DNA from 3 places in the Streptomyces sp. NPDC054956 genome. Region 3 is predicted to be linked to each of the others. Evidence: riboswitches for the same ligand, from Rfam matches in the RefSeq annotation. Region 3 holds a riboswitch; each other region holds the start of a gene.

Region 1 (4,257 bases), on a different contig from region 3:
AAGTCCCGCCCGTAATGGTGCGGACACCCCGCCGTGACATGCATTAATCGATATATCCACACCCGAATCGGGGCGAAGGTCCCGATCCCGTGCCGTGTTGATACACCGCCTCGCCCCTGCCAGTTCACCTTCCGTTCATCCAGGTTGCCTACGGTCCACTAACCACTGACGTCAAACAGAAGCCTGGGTAAATGGAGCACATAACGCTTCTCCTCGGGATCGTGATCATCACCGCTCTCGTGTTCGATTTCACGAACGGTTTTCACGACACGGCCAACGCGATGGCCACCACCATCTCGACCGGCGCCCTCAAGCCCAAGACTGCGGTGGCCATGTCCGCCGTGCTCAACCTCGTCGGCGCTTTCATGTCCGTGGAGGTCGCCAAGACGATCTCCAAGGGTCTGGTCAACGAGGAAGGCATCCAGCCGGAGGTCATCTTCGCCGCCCTGGTCGGCGCGATCCTCTGGAACCTCGTCACCTGGCTGGTCGGACTGCCCTCCAGCTCCTCGCACGCCCTGATGGGCGGCCTGATCGGCGCCGCGGTCGCTTCGGCCGGCATGGGCGCGGTCAACGGCAGCGTCGTCGTCACCAAGGTGCTGATCCCCGCGGTCGCCGCTCCGATCGTCGCCGGCGCCGCCGCGTACCTGGCCACGAAGGTCACGTACAAGGTCGGCAAGGGCATGGGCGAGAAGACCTCGGCCAAGGGCTACCGCGCCGGCCAGATCGCTTCCGCCGGTCTGGTCTCGCTCGCCCACGGCACCAACGACGCGCAGAAGACGATGGGCATCATCACCCTGGCGCTCGTCGCCGGCGGCGCCATCGCTCCCGGCTCCAACCCGCCGGTCTGGGTCATCGTCTCCGCCGGTCTGGCCATCGCGATGGGCACCTACCTGGGCGGCTGGCGCATCATCCGCACCATGGGCAGCGGCCTGACCGACCTGCAGCCGCAGCAGGGCTTCGCCGCCCAGACCTCGGCCGCCAGCGTCATCCTGGCCTCCTCCTCCCTCGGCTTCTCCCTCTCCACCACCCACGCGTGCTCCGGCGCCGTGATGGGTTCGGGCCTGGGACGCAAGGGCGGCGTGGTCCGCTGGTCCACCGCCTCCCGGATGTTCCTCGCCTGGGGCCTGACCCTGCCCGCCGCCGCCCTGGTCGCCGCCGGCGCAGAGCTGGTCATGCGCTCCGGTGACATCGGCGTCGCCGCCGTCACGCTCTTCCTGGTCGGCTCCTGCGTGGCCATCTGGCTCATCTCCCGCCGTCAGGTCGTGGACCACAACAACGTCAACGAGGTCCCGTCGGCCGAGGCCGGCGAGCCCGGTGTCGTCACCACGGCGATCGCGGCCGTCACCGTTCCCCCGACCGTCGCCGCCGCCGGCAGCACCGCCGCGGTCACGGACGAGGAACTGAAGGCCACCATCCCGGCCGCGACCACGACTCCGGCAGCTCCGGCCGCCGCGGTCTGACCCCGAGAACGACAGAGGAATCAGCGGTATGAAGATCGACTGGGAAGCACTCGGCTCCGTCTTCGGTGTCAGCCTCTCCGCCACCGTCGCCCTCGTGACCCTCTTCACCCTGGGTCTGATGGGGCTCTCCAAGCACGAGGCCGCCACCGAGCAGGGCGGCGCCGCCACCCTGGCCCGCAGCGGCGCGTACGCCTGCTTCGCGCTCTGCGCGGCGGCCGTGGCCTACGGGATCTACCTGATCGTCTCCTGACGCGCGGGCACCCCTTTCGAAGGCTCCCTCCGGGTTTCTCCCGGGGGGAGCTTTCGTGTGCCCCCGCGTGCCCCGGCGCGCCCGTCCGCGTCACCCCGTCGCAGGTCAACGGCGAGTTGACGGGCCTTCGCGGTGCGTGGTGGACTGCCCGAGCCAATACGGCGGCATGGAGAGGAAGTCCGGTGCGATTCCGGCGCGGTCCCGCCACTGTCACCGGAGCGCTCGGGCCGAGTGCGACCGGGAGCCAGGAACTCTCGCCGCCGGACACGTCGAACCAGGGCGCGGACCCTGAGTGAGGACATACCTGCCACCATGCGTGCCGACCGCGTCTTCGCGTACGGCGCCACGGCCGGCCTGATCGGCGACCGGATCCTCGGGGATCCGCGCCGAGGGCATCCCGTGGCCGCCTTCGGACGAGCCGCCGCCGCCGTCGAACGGGCCCTGTGGCGCGACGACCGCGCGCGGGGCGCCGTACACACCCTGGTCTGCGCCGGGGGCGCGGCCGCGATCGGCGTCCTGGGCGCCCGCGCCGTGCGCTCCCGGCCCGCCGCCGCCCGTATCGCCCTGACCGCCGCCGCCACCTGGGCCGTCGTGGGCGGCACCTCGCTGGGCCGGGAGGCGCGCGCCATCGGCGGCGCACTCGCCGCCGGGGACGCCGAGACGGCCCGGGAGCGGCTGCCGCACCTGTGCGGACGCGATCCGCACTCCCTGGACGAGCAGCAGATGGCCCGCGCCGTCGTGGAGTCGGTCGCCGAGAACACCTCCGACGCGGTGGTCGGGGCCCTGGTGTGGGGCGCCGTCGCCGGAGTCCCCGGGCTGCTGGCCTTCCGCGCCGTGAACACCCTGGACGCGATGGTCGGCCACAAGTCCCCCCGCCACCTGCGCTACGGCTGGGCCTCGGCCCGGCTCGACGACGTCGCGGGCTGGCCGGGCGCCCGGCTGACCGCGCTGGCCGCCGTCCTGGCCGGCCCCGACCGGCGGGGAGCCGTACGGGCCTGGCGCGCGGACGCGGCCAAGCACCCGAGCCCGAACGCCGGGCCGGTGGAGTCCTCGTTCGCCGGGGCGCTCGGCCTACGGCTGGGCGGGACCCTCGCGTACGGGGGGCGGGTCGAGCACCGGGCCGTGCTCAACGGCGAGGAGGGGCGGCCCGTGGAGGTCGCGGACATCGAGCGGGCGGTACGGCTGTCGCGGCAGGTGACGTGGGTGGCGCTGGGGGCCTGTGTGGCGGCCCGGGCGCTCGTCCCACGGATCTCGCGGATCGCGCAGGACTCGCCTACGACGAAGAAGGGGCGGCGCGCATGAGCGGCGCGAAGCGCGGCGGGGGGCTCCTCGTCGCCGGTACGACATCGGACGCGGGCAAGAGCGTGGTCACGGCGGGCATCTGCCGCTGGCTGGCACGCCAGGGCGTGAAGGTGGCCCCGTTCAAGGCGCAGAACATGTCGCTGAACTCCTTCGTGACCCGCGAGGGCGCCGAGATCGGGCGCGCGCAGGCCATGCAGGCCCAGGCGGCCCGCGTGGAGCCGACGGCACTCATGAACCCGGTGCTGCTCAAGCCCGGGAGCGACCGCAGCAGCCAGGTGGTGCTGCTGGGCAAGCCGGTGGGCGAGATGAGCGCCCGCGGCTACCACGGCGGCAGGCAGGAGCAGTTGCTCGGCATCGTCACGGACTGCCTGGAGCAGTTGCGGGGCACGTATGACGCCGTGATCTGCGAGGGGGCGGGCAGCCCGGCCGAGATCAACCTGCGCCGGACCGACATCGTGAACATGGGCATCGCGCGCGCCGCGCGGTTCCCGGTGGTCGTGGTCGGCGACATCGACCGCGGCGGGGTCTTCGCGTCCTTCTTCGGTACGACGGCGCTGCTCTCCCCCGAGGACCAGTCGCTGATCGCGGGCTACATGGTCAACAAGTTCCGGGGCGACGTGACCCTGCTGGAGCCCGGCATGGAGATGCTGCGCGGGCTGACCGGACGGGCGACGTACGGGGTGCTGCCCTTCCAGCACGGGCTGGGCATCGACGAGGAGGACGGCCTGCGGGTCTCCCTGCGGGGAGCGGTACGGGAATCCGTGGTCGCCCCGCCCGTCGGCGAGGACGTGCTGCGAGTCGCGGTGTGCGCGGTACCGCTGATGTCGAACTTCACGGACGTCGACGCGCTCGCGGCGGAGCCGGGGGTGGTGGTCCGGTTCGTGGACCGCGCCGAGGAACTGGCCGACGCGGACCTGGTCGTCGTACCGGGCACGCGCGGCACGGTGAAGGCCCTCGCCTGGCTGCGCGAGCGCGGGCTGGCGGACGCACTGGCGCGGCGGGCCGCCGAGGGGCGGACGGTGCTGGGGATCTGCGGCGGGTTCCAGGTCCTGGGCGAACACATCGAGGACGAGGTCGAGTCGAAGGCCGGTGCCGTGGCGGGGCTCGGACTGCTCCCCGTACGGGTGCGGTTCGAGCGGGAGAAGACCCTGGCGCGGCCGGTGGGTACGGCGCTGGGCGAGGAGGTCTCCGGCTACGAGATCCACCACGGGGTGGCCGAAGTCCTGGGCGGGACCCCCTTCCTGG
Region 2 (4,257 bases), on a different contig from region 3:
CGGATCGCGGCCCACGGCTTCGGCGAGGACGGCCGCCTTGCCGAGGGAGCCGCCGCCCGCGTACTTGGTGCCGAGCTGCGTCCAGTCGTGCAGGCCGCGTCCCTTGCCGTCCCGGCCGCCCTTGTCGAGGAAGTCGACGATGTCGCGCAGGGTGGCGTTGTCCTCGCCCGTCGCGGCGAGGGCGAAGGCGCCGTCGATGGTCAGGCCGTAGTCGGCGAAGCCGCTGCCGGGGGCGTTCTCGTAGTAGCGGCCCTGGATCAGCCGGGAGGGGGCGGTGAGGTACGCCGTGCCCTTCTTCAGGTCCGGTCCGTCGCCCGGCAGGGGCGTGGCGGGGTCCGGGTCCGGGGTCTTCGGCGGGTCGGGCTTCTTCGTGGTGAGCGCCACCAGGTCCGTCTTCGCGCCGGCGACGGCGGCCGCGGTGGTGGCCATCAGTACGGGCGCGGTGTCCGGCTCCTCGAACGGGAAGGCGCCCTGCGGGAGTTGGGCCCTGGACAGCCAGGAGACCGCGGCGTCGGCGAAGAGCGGGTCGCCGAGCGCGCGCAGGGCCTGGGCGGCCACGCCGGTGGAGAAGGCGCTGCCGGCGGTGGTGTACGAGGCCGCGGGCAGGGACCCGGTCGGCAACTGGGCCTTCTTCAGGTACGCGCGGCCCTTCCGCACGGCCGGATCGTGGCCGCCGGCCCGCTTCAGGGCCAGGGTCATCAGCCCCGTGGAGGCCGCGTCGCTGTCGCACCAGTCGCCGGGGCGGAGCAGCATGCCGCTGAAACCGCCGTCCTCGCACTGGAGGGCGGCCAGCCGGCTCACGGCGTCCGCGGGCGGCGTCACCCCGCCGTTGAGCAGGGCGATCACGGCCAGGGCCTGGCCATCGGCCTGGTAGGGCGTACGGAAGTCGCCCTTGGTGGCGCAGCCGGGGACCGGATCGGCGGCCTCGGCGCCGCTGGTGCACACGTACTTCACGAGATCGCCGAGCAGGTCGTGCCCGCCGAAGGCGCGGGGGTCCCGGCCGGTCGCCTCGGCCACGAGCGCGAGCCGTGCGGCGGCCGTCGCGTCCGGCGCGAGGTCCTTGCCGGAGGGGTACGCGTACGCCTCCGTGTGCGCGGGCGCGGCGAGGAAAGCGGCGGCCTTCCGGGCGGCGGGGCTCTTGGGATCGGCCGCCGCGAGGGCGTAGACCACCTCGGTGGTGGCCAGGTAGTCCGGGTCGGTGGAGTCCGCCTTGAGCACGCGCTCGCCGTCGGCCAGCCTCCCGGTCAGCCAGCGGGTCGCGGCGGGGACGTCGACCGCGCCCGGCGGTACGTCCGGCGGCTTCGGGCCGGTGGGGTCCGGGGTGGGGCCCGCACCGCCGGCCCGCACCTCGTCGGGGGAGAAGGCGGGCTGGCCGGACTCGCCGCCGGCGTCGGTCCCGCCGAACACCCAGGCGTCCACGTCGCCGGGCTTCGGCTCGCGGGTCTTCGCGCCGAGGGAGCTGTACGTCCACTTCCTGTCGCCGGGCGAGGCGTGCCAGTACGACCAGTAGGCGGTGGACTTCGGGGTGAGGACGCAGTCCTCCGTGGCCGGAGTCGGGTAGCGCGTACCGGAGTTGAAGGCGCCGGTCCCGATGCGGCAGACGAAGGCGTCGCCGTCGTGCACGGTGCCTTCCGTGGTGAACCCGGCCGTGTGCAGCAGTTCGTACCCCGTGGTGGGCGTGGTGTCGCAGCCCCGTTCGACCTTGCCGCCGAACGGGCCGAAGTCCACGGCGACCACGGCGCCGGCGGTGGCCGTGCACCGGCCGACCGGGTCGGCGCTCGCGGCCGGCGGGACGGTGAGGAACGCCACTCCCGCGGCGAGCGTCAGTAACGAAGCCGTCGCCAGGGACAGCAGCCGGCGTCTGCGCACGGCCTGCCGTCGCGCCCGCCGTCGCGCCTGCTGTTCGGTGCCCACCGCGGCCCTCGTCTCTGCCGGCCGGGCGGACGCGTGCGTGGTGGCGCCCCCCGCGCACGGCGGCGCCGTGGGGGAGCGGTGACGACCACGCCGTAGTCCGCGACGGCGTTCTGCGTTCTGCGTTTCATGACGGTGCGCCAGGTGTTCCGGCTCACCCGGAGGGTTCCGGGTCTACGGTTGCGGGTCAGCGCCGGACTTCGACCGGCTTCCCCTGGTGCTGAGTGACTGTCAGCCGGAGTGCAACACGGATGCGTGCGAACCGTCAAGGCGGCGCCCCTCTGGCTCCAACCGCCCTCGAGCGAGGGGCCGGTGGGCCGCTGGCGGACCTCTTGACCGCTCGGGTAGCGTCCTGGGCTGCCACATGGGGGAATCCGGTGAGAGGCCGGAGCTGACGCGCAACGGTGTGGGACGGCGGGGGCCGTCTCCGAGCCCGAATGCCCATGCGGCGAAGCACCACAGGAAGCCGTACCACGCGTTCCGGGCGGCGGCCCCCGGCGTGCCCTGCCGTGCCCGCGCACGGCCTCGCGGCGCGGGGGAGCGGCCGGCGTCCGCCGATTCCAGGAGCAGGCCATGTCCCGTACCAGCACGCCCACTTCAGGTACCTGCCGTACCGGCGCGCCCAGTTCAGTGGCGTCCCGTTCCGGCGCGCCCCGCCTCCGTGCGCCCCGCCGGCTCGCGCTCGCGGTGCCCGCCGTGCTCGGGGCCCTCGCCCTCACCGCGCTCCCCGCCTTCGCGACCTCGACCCCCGCGCAGCTCGCCACGTCCAGGGCGAACGGCGTCGCCTACCTCAAGTCGCTCCAGGCGGCGGACGGTTCGTACGCCGGCTCCGGCCTGTCCAACGAGTGGGCGTTCAGTGCCTTCGCCGCCTCCGGCACCGCCGTCGTCGACGTCGCCCCGGGCGGCGACACCACGAAGAACGCCCGCACCGTCTACCGCGACCTGCTCTCCACGGCGGGCTGGCCGTCCGCCGCCCCGGTCGTCACCGACTACGAGCGCGGCACCCTGAACGCGTACGCCGCGGGCATCGACCCGGCCCGCGTCTCCGCCTCCCGCAACCTGATCGCGAACGTCTACTCCTACTGGCAGACCGCCGAGCCGGGCTACTTCGGCCCCTCCGGAAACTTCAACGGCACCGTTTTCGCGGCCCTTTCGCTCGGCGGCGCCAAGACCCGGGCAGGCGCCAACCGCGTCCCGCAGGCGCTGACCGACTCGATGGTCGCCCGCATCCGCGCCAACCAGCACAACGACGGCGGCTGGACCTTCGGCAAGGCCGAGGGCAACCCCACCGCCCTGGCCGCCCAGGGCGACGTGGACATGACCGGTGCGGCGATGGCGGCCCTCTGCGTCTCGGGCGTCCCCGGCACCGACACCGGCGTGGTCCGGGCGAAGAACTTCCTCAGGGGCAGGCTCGCCCCGACCGGTGCCTTCAACTCCCTCTACGGGGTCAACACCAGCTCCAACGGCTGGGCCGTCGCCGGGCTCAACGCCTGCGGGATCAACCCGCAGACGGGCGATTTCCTCACGCCTTCGGGCAAGACCCCGGTCGACTTCCTGATCGCCAACCAGTACGACCCGGCGGGCGGCTTCAAGTACAAGCCGGCCGACACCGGCCCGTCCGCCTACGCCTCCATCGACGCCCTGCGCGCCGTCGCGGGAGGGGGATTCACCTCCGCGCCGCCCGTTCCGGTGACGCCCGGCGCCCCGCAGTGGGTCTCCGCCGCCTCCTTCACCGCGGGCACCGCCACCAAGCTGGCGCTCACCGTCGACGACGGCGCCGGCGGCCTGAAGGTCTGCTCGGTCGCCTTCACCCCGAGCGGTACGACCACCACCCTCGGCGAGGTCCTGAACGCGGCCGCCGCCTCGGCCACCCCGGCGGGCTGCGTCACGAGCGTGACCCCGTCGTCGGGTGGCGGCCCGATCACCGCGGTCAACGGCCGGGCCGACAGCGGCTCCGACACCTGGAAGGTCGGCGTCGACGGCTCCGCCTTCGCCGGTGCCGACCGCGACAAGGTGATCAACGTGGGCGACACCATCGCCCTGCGCCGGGGCGCCTGACACCGGCGGGTACGGGGCCGCGCGCAGGGCCCCGTACCCGCACCGTGTCCCATCTCACGGTCCGCAATGCGGTACGGGCTCGCGCGCGTTCGCGCCGGACGCCCTAGGCTTGCCGACGCAGCTGGTTCGCCCCCGTCCGCCAGACGGGTGCGTCGCAAGAGGGAACCCGGTGGGAATCCGGGACTGCCCCGCAGCGGTGAGTGGGAACGAAAGCCGTCATACGCACTGGGTCCGACGGGCCCGGGAAGCGACGGCCGGTAGGTGTCTGCCCCCGGCAGACGTGCCCGC
Region 3 (4,257 bases):
GAGGCCTCGTACGCCGCGAGCATGATGCGCTCGGACAGCTTCGTGGACAGGGCCTTCGCCTCGGCGGAGTCGAAGGGCAGCTTCAGCTGGAAGAAGACGTCCTGGAGGCCCATCGCGCCCAGGCCCACCGGACGCCAGCGGGCGTTGGAGCGGCCGGCCTGCTCGGTCGGGTAGAAGTTGATGTCCACGACGCGGTCGAGGAAGGTCACGGCGGTGCGGACGGTCTCGTCCAGCCGCTCCCAGTCGATCTCACCGTCGACGACGAAGGCGCCGAGGTTGACCGAGCCGAGGTTGCAGACGGCCGTCTCGCCGTCGTTGGTGACCTCGATGATCTCGGTGCAGAGGTTCGAGGAGTGGACGACGGTGCCCGGCTCGGCGGTCTGGTTCGCCGTGCGGTTGGAGGCGTCCTTGAAGGTCATCCAGCCCTGGCCGGTCTGCGCGAGGGTGCGCATCATCCGGCCGTACAGGTCGCGGGCGGGCATGGTCTTGCGGGCGAGCCCGTCGGCCTCGGCCTTGCGGTAGGCGGCGTCGAACGCGTCGCCCCACAGGTCCACCAGGTCGGGGACGTCGGCCGGGGAGAACAGCGACCAGTCGGCGTCGGCGTTCACGCGGCGCATGAACTCGTCCGGCACCCAGTGGGCCAGGTTCAGGTTGTGCGTACGGCGCTGGTCCTCACCGGTGTTGTCGCGGAGCTCCAGGAACTCCTCGATGTCCGCGTGCCAGGTCTCCAGGTAGACGGCTGCGGCGCCCTTGCGGCGGCCGCCCTGGTTCACGGCGGCGACGGAGGCGTCGAGCGTCTTCAGGAACGGGACGATGCCGTTGGAGTGGCCGTTGGTGCCGCGGATCAGCGAACCGCGGGCGCGGATGCGGGAGTACGAGAGACCGATGCCGCCGGCGTGCTTGGAGAGGCGCGCGACCTGGTGGTAGCGGTCGTAGATCGAGTCGAGCTCGTCCAGCGGCGAGTCCAGCAGGTAGCAGGAGGACATCTGCGGGTGCCGGGTGCCGGAGTTGAAGAGCGTGGGGGAGGAGGGCAAGTAGTCGAGGCGGCTCATCAGCCGGTACAGCGAGGCCACTTCCTCGACGGCCTGGACCGACTCGTTCTCCGCGAGGCCGCAGGCCACGCGCAGCATGAAGTACTGCGGGGTCTCGATGACCTGGCGGGTGATCGGGTGGCGCAGCAGGTAGCGGCTGTGCAGGGTGCGCAGGCCGAAGAAGCCGAAGCGGTCGTCGGCGCCCTCGGCGAGCGCGTGCTCGACCAGCGCGTCGAGCCGGTTCGCGTGCAGGCGCACGAAGTCGGCGGTGCGGTCGGCGATCAGGCCCTCGCGGTGGCCGACCTCGACGGAGCCGGAGAAGGAGGTGGCGCCCTGGCCGGCGGCCTCGTCGCGGACGGCCAGCGTCAGCAGGCGGGCGGCGAGCCGGGAGTAGGCGGGGTCCTCGGAGATGAGTCCGGCGGCCGCCTCGGTGGCGAGCGTACGGAGCTCCGCCTCGTCGGCGGCGGCGCTGCGGCCGCGCAGCGCGGCGGCGGCGACCCGGCCGGGGTCGGTGTCGGGGAGGTCCGCCGTCAGTTCGGTGAGGGTACGCAGCAGCGTGGCCCCCGGGCCCTCGGTGTTGTCGCCAGAAACGGACTCGGCGCGCGGTGCGGAAGGCGCGATGGTCACGGCGGGAGCTCTCCCTCGCTCGGCCCGGTCTTCGGCGGGCGGGCACGGGGAGGCGCATGCGGGCGTGGCAGGAACGCGTACACCGCACGGCGTCCACCGGCCCAACCTCGAGGCCCGGACGTGTCGGCACCCGGTTCGGTCGACCCGGGCGCACTGTCGGCAGGTCCTCGGACTTTTCATACCGTTGCGGGACAGTTCCGGAATTGCACCGGATTCCCCTGCGGCGACAGCAGCCATGAGCATACATGTGGGGGCGACCGTATGCGGTAGCCCCCACATGTTGTGTCGTTCACCGAAGTGGGCGCACCGTCACAGCTCGACACGGTAGGTGAGCAGGGGCAGGCCGGGTACCGGGTACCAGTCGCGTTCAGGCGTCCGGACGAAGCCCAGCCGGTCGTAGATGCGGTGGGCTCCGAGCATCTTCTCGGTGGTGGAGAGCACCAGGTGGCTCACGCCGTCCAGGTCCCGGGCGCGGGCGATGCAGGCCCGTACGAGCGCCTCGCCGGCGCCGCGTCCGCGTGCCGCGGGGGAGACGGCGAGCATCCGGAACTCCGCCTCGCCGGGTCCGGCGATATCGCACAGGGGGCTGCCGGGAGGGGCGAAGGTCACACAGCCGAGCAGCGTGCCGTCGTGCTCGGCGACGAGCACCTGCGCGTCGGCGGCCCGGCCGGCGACGTCGCGCAGCCGGCTCAGGTAGGGGTCGTCCTCGGCGAAGTCGAGCAGCCCGTCGTCGAGGTAGGCCCGTGCGGTGATCTCGCCCAGTTCTTCGTATTCGGCGGGCACGGCCGGCCTGATGAGGATGTCCATGGCATCGAGTGTGCGACAGGGCGGGGAAAAGGGCCGCCACGTTTCCCGGGGTGCGGGAGGCGTGACGGCCCTTCGGGCCCTACGGGTTCAGCAGCAGCGGAATCCTTCGCGCGGGTCGGCCTCGCGGGCGTCCGTACGGGCGCGTTCGAAGGCCCGGCGGCTGGGGACCTCCGCGTCCGGGTCGTGCGTACGGGCGTGGGCGACGTAGCGGTCGTACGCGGACTCGCCCGAGAACTCCCGTACGAAGAACCGGGCCCGGTCGAGCGCGTGCCGCAGGCCCGTCACGCGGGTTCCTGGACGGGTTCCTTCACGCGGCCCCCGCCCGAGTCCAGGCCGGCGGCGGCGAGTTCGGCGCGCTCCTCGGGGGTCGCGATCAGCCCGGCCGGGGCGATGATCCTGGACTCGGTCCACGGGACCTCGGCCAGCGTCACCGATTCCGGCTTGCGGATGGCCTTGAAGCAGGTGCGGGCGGCGTCGAGCAGGACGATGACGATCAGCAGGGCGAAGAGCACCGACAGGACGCCGTCCACGGTGGCGTTGGTGACCACCGTGTGCATCTCGTCCATGGTCTTGGCGGGCTTGAGGATCTTGCCCGCGTCGATGCCGTCCTGGTAGACGTCCCGCTGCGCGAAGAAGCCGATCTTCGGGTTGTCGGAGAAGATCTTCTGGTAGCTGGCGGTGAGGGTGACGGCCACGTCCCACGCCAGCGGGACGCCGGTCACCCAGGCCCACTTGAGCCGGCCGGACTTGATCAGCAGGGTGGTGCAGACGGCCAGGGCGACCGCCGCGAGCAGCTGGTTCGCGATGCCGAACAGCGGGAAGAGCTGGTTGATGCCGCCCAGCGGGTCCTTGACGCCGACCCACAGGAAGTAGCCCCAGCCGCCGACGACGACCGCGCTGGCGAACCAGACGCCGGGCTTCCAGCTGACGTCCTTGAAGGACTTGTGCACGTTGCCGAGGGTGTCCTGGAGCATGAAGCGGCCCACGCGGGTGCCCGCGTCGACCGTGGTCAGGATGAACAGGGCCTCGAACATGATCGCGAAGTGGTACCAGAACGCCTTCATGGAGGCGCCGCCGATCACCGAGGAGAAGATCTCCGACATTCCGAGTGCGAAGGTCGGCGCACCGCCCGTGCGGGACAGCAGGCTGGCCTCCTCCACGTCCTTCGCGGCCCGGGTCAGTTCCTCCGGGGAGATCGAGAAGCCGAAGTTCGCGACCGCCTGCGAGGCCGTCTCGACGGTGGCGCCGACGACCCCGGCGGGGGAGTTGACCGCGAAGTACAGGCCGGGCTCGATGATGCAGGCCGCGATGATCGCCATGATGGCGACGAAGGACTCGGTCAGCATCGCGCCGTAGCCGATGACCTTGACCTGGGTCTCCTTCTGGATCATCTTCGGGGTGGTGCCCGAGGAGACCAGCGAGTGGAAGCCGGACAGGGCTCCGCAGGCGATGGTGATGAAGACGAACGGGAACATCGAGCCGGCGAAGACCGGGCCGTCGCCGCGCGAGGCGAAGTCGGTGACCGCGGGCATCTTCAGCATCGGCATGGCGACGACCACGCCCACCGCGAGCAGCCCGATGGTGCCGACCTTCATGAAGGTGGAGAGGTAGTCGCGCGGGGCCAGCAGCATCCACACCGGCAGGACGGACGCCACGAAGCCGTAGACGACCATCCAGATGACCAGCGTCTCCTTCTCCAGGGTGAAGGTGTCCGCCAGCGAGGACTCGGCGACCCAGCCGCCCGCGACGATGGCGAGCAGCAGCAGCGCGACGCCGACGGCGGAGACCTCGG

What was found. Region 3 has a riboswitch for cobalamin ahead of ACWGDE_RS13390 (ribonucleoside-diphosphate reductase subunit alpha). Riboswitches for the same ligand answer to the same signal wherever they lie in the genome.
Region 1: another riboswitch for cobalamin. It lies ahead of ACWGDE_RS27755 (cobalamin biosynthesis protein); the one in region 3 lies ahead of ACWGDE_RS13390 (ribonucleoside-diphosphate reductase subunit alpha).
Region 2: another riboswitch for cobalamin. It lies ahead of ACWGDE_RS19455 (prenyltransferase/squalene oxidase repeat-containing protein); the one in region 3 lies ahead of ACWGDE_RS13390 (ribonucleoside-diphosphate reductase subunit alpha).

The regions. Positions count from the first base shown of each region.
Region 1 covers NZ_JBSGXB010000224.1:441-4,697, reverse strand. Annotated here, with positions in the region: gene ACWGDE_RS27765 (anion permease) at 192-1,460, shown strand; gene ACWGDE_RS27760 (hypothetical protein) at 1,489-1,710, shown strand; cobalamin riboswitch at 1,835-1,985, shown strand; gene ACWGDE_RS27755 (cobalamin biosynthesis protein) at 2,023-3,012, shown strand; gene ACWGDE_RS27750 (cobyric acid synthase) at 3,009-4,257, shown strand, end outside.
Region 2 covers NZ_JBSGXB010000115.1:4,034-8,290, forward strand. Annotated here, with positions in the region: gene ACWGDE_RS19455 (prenyltransferase/squalene oxidase repeat-containing protein) at 1-1,914, opposite strand, end outside; cobalamin riboswitch at 2,034-2,171, opposite strand; gene ACWGDE_RS19460 (hypothetical protein) at 2,485-3,969, shown strand; cobalamin riboswitch at 4,075-4,257, shown strand, end outside.
Region 3 covers NZ_JBSGXB010000061.1:6,881-11,137, reverse strand. Annotated here, with positions in the region: gene ACWGDE_RS13390 (ribonucleoside-diphosphate reductase subunit alpha) at 1-1,658, opposite strand, end outside; adenosylcobalamin-variant (AdoCbl-variant) riboswitch at 1,812-1,888, opposite strand; gene ACWGDE_RS13385 (GNAT family N-acetyltransferase) at 1,968-2,465, opposite strand; gene ACWGDE_RS13380 (CstA-like transporter-associated (seleno)protein) at 2,553-2,750, opposite strand; gene ACWGDE_RS13375 (carbon starvation CstA family protein) at 2,747-4,257, opposite strand, start outside.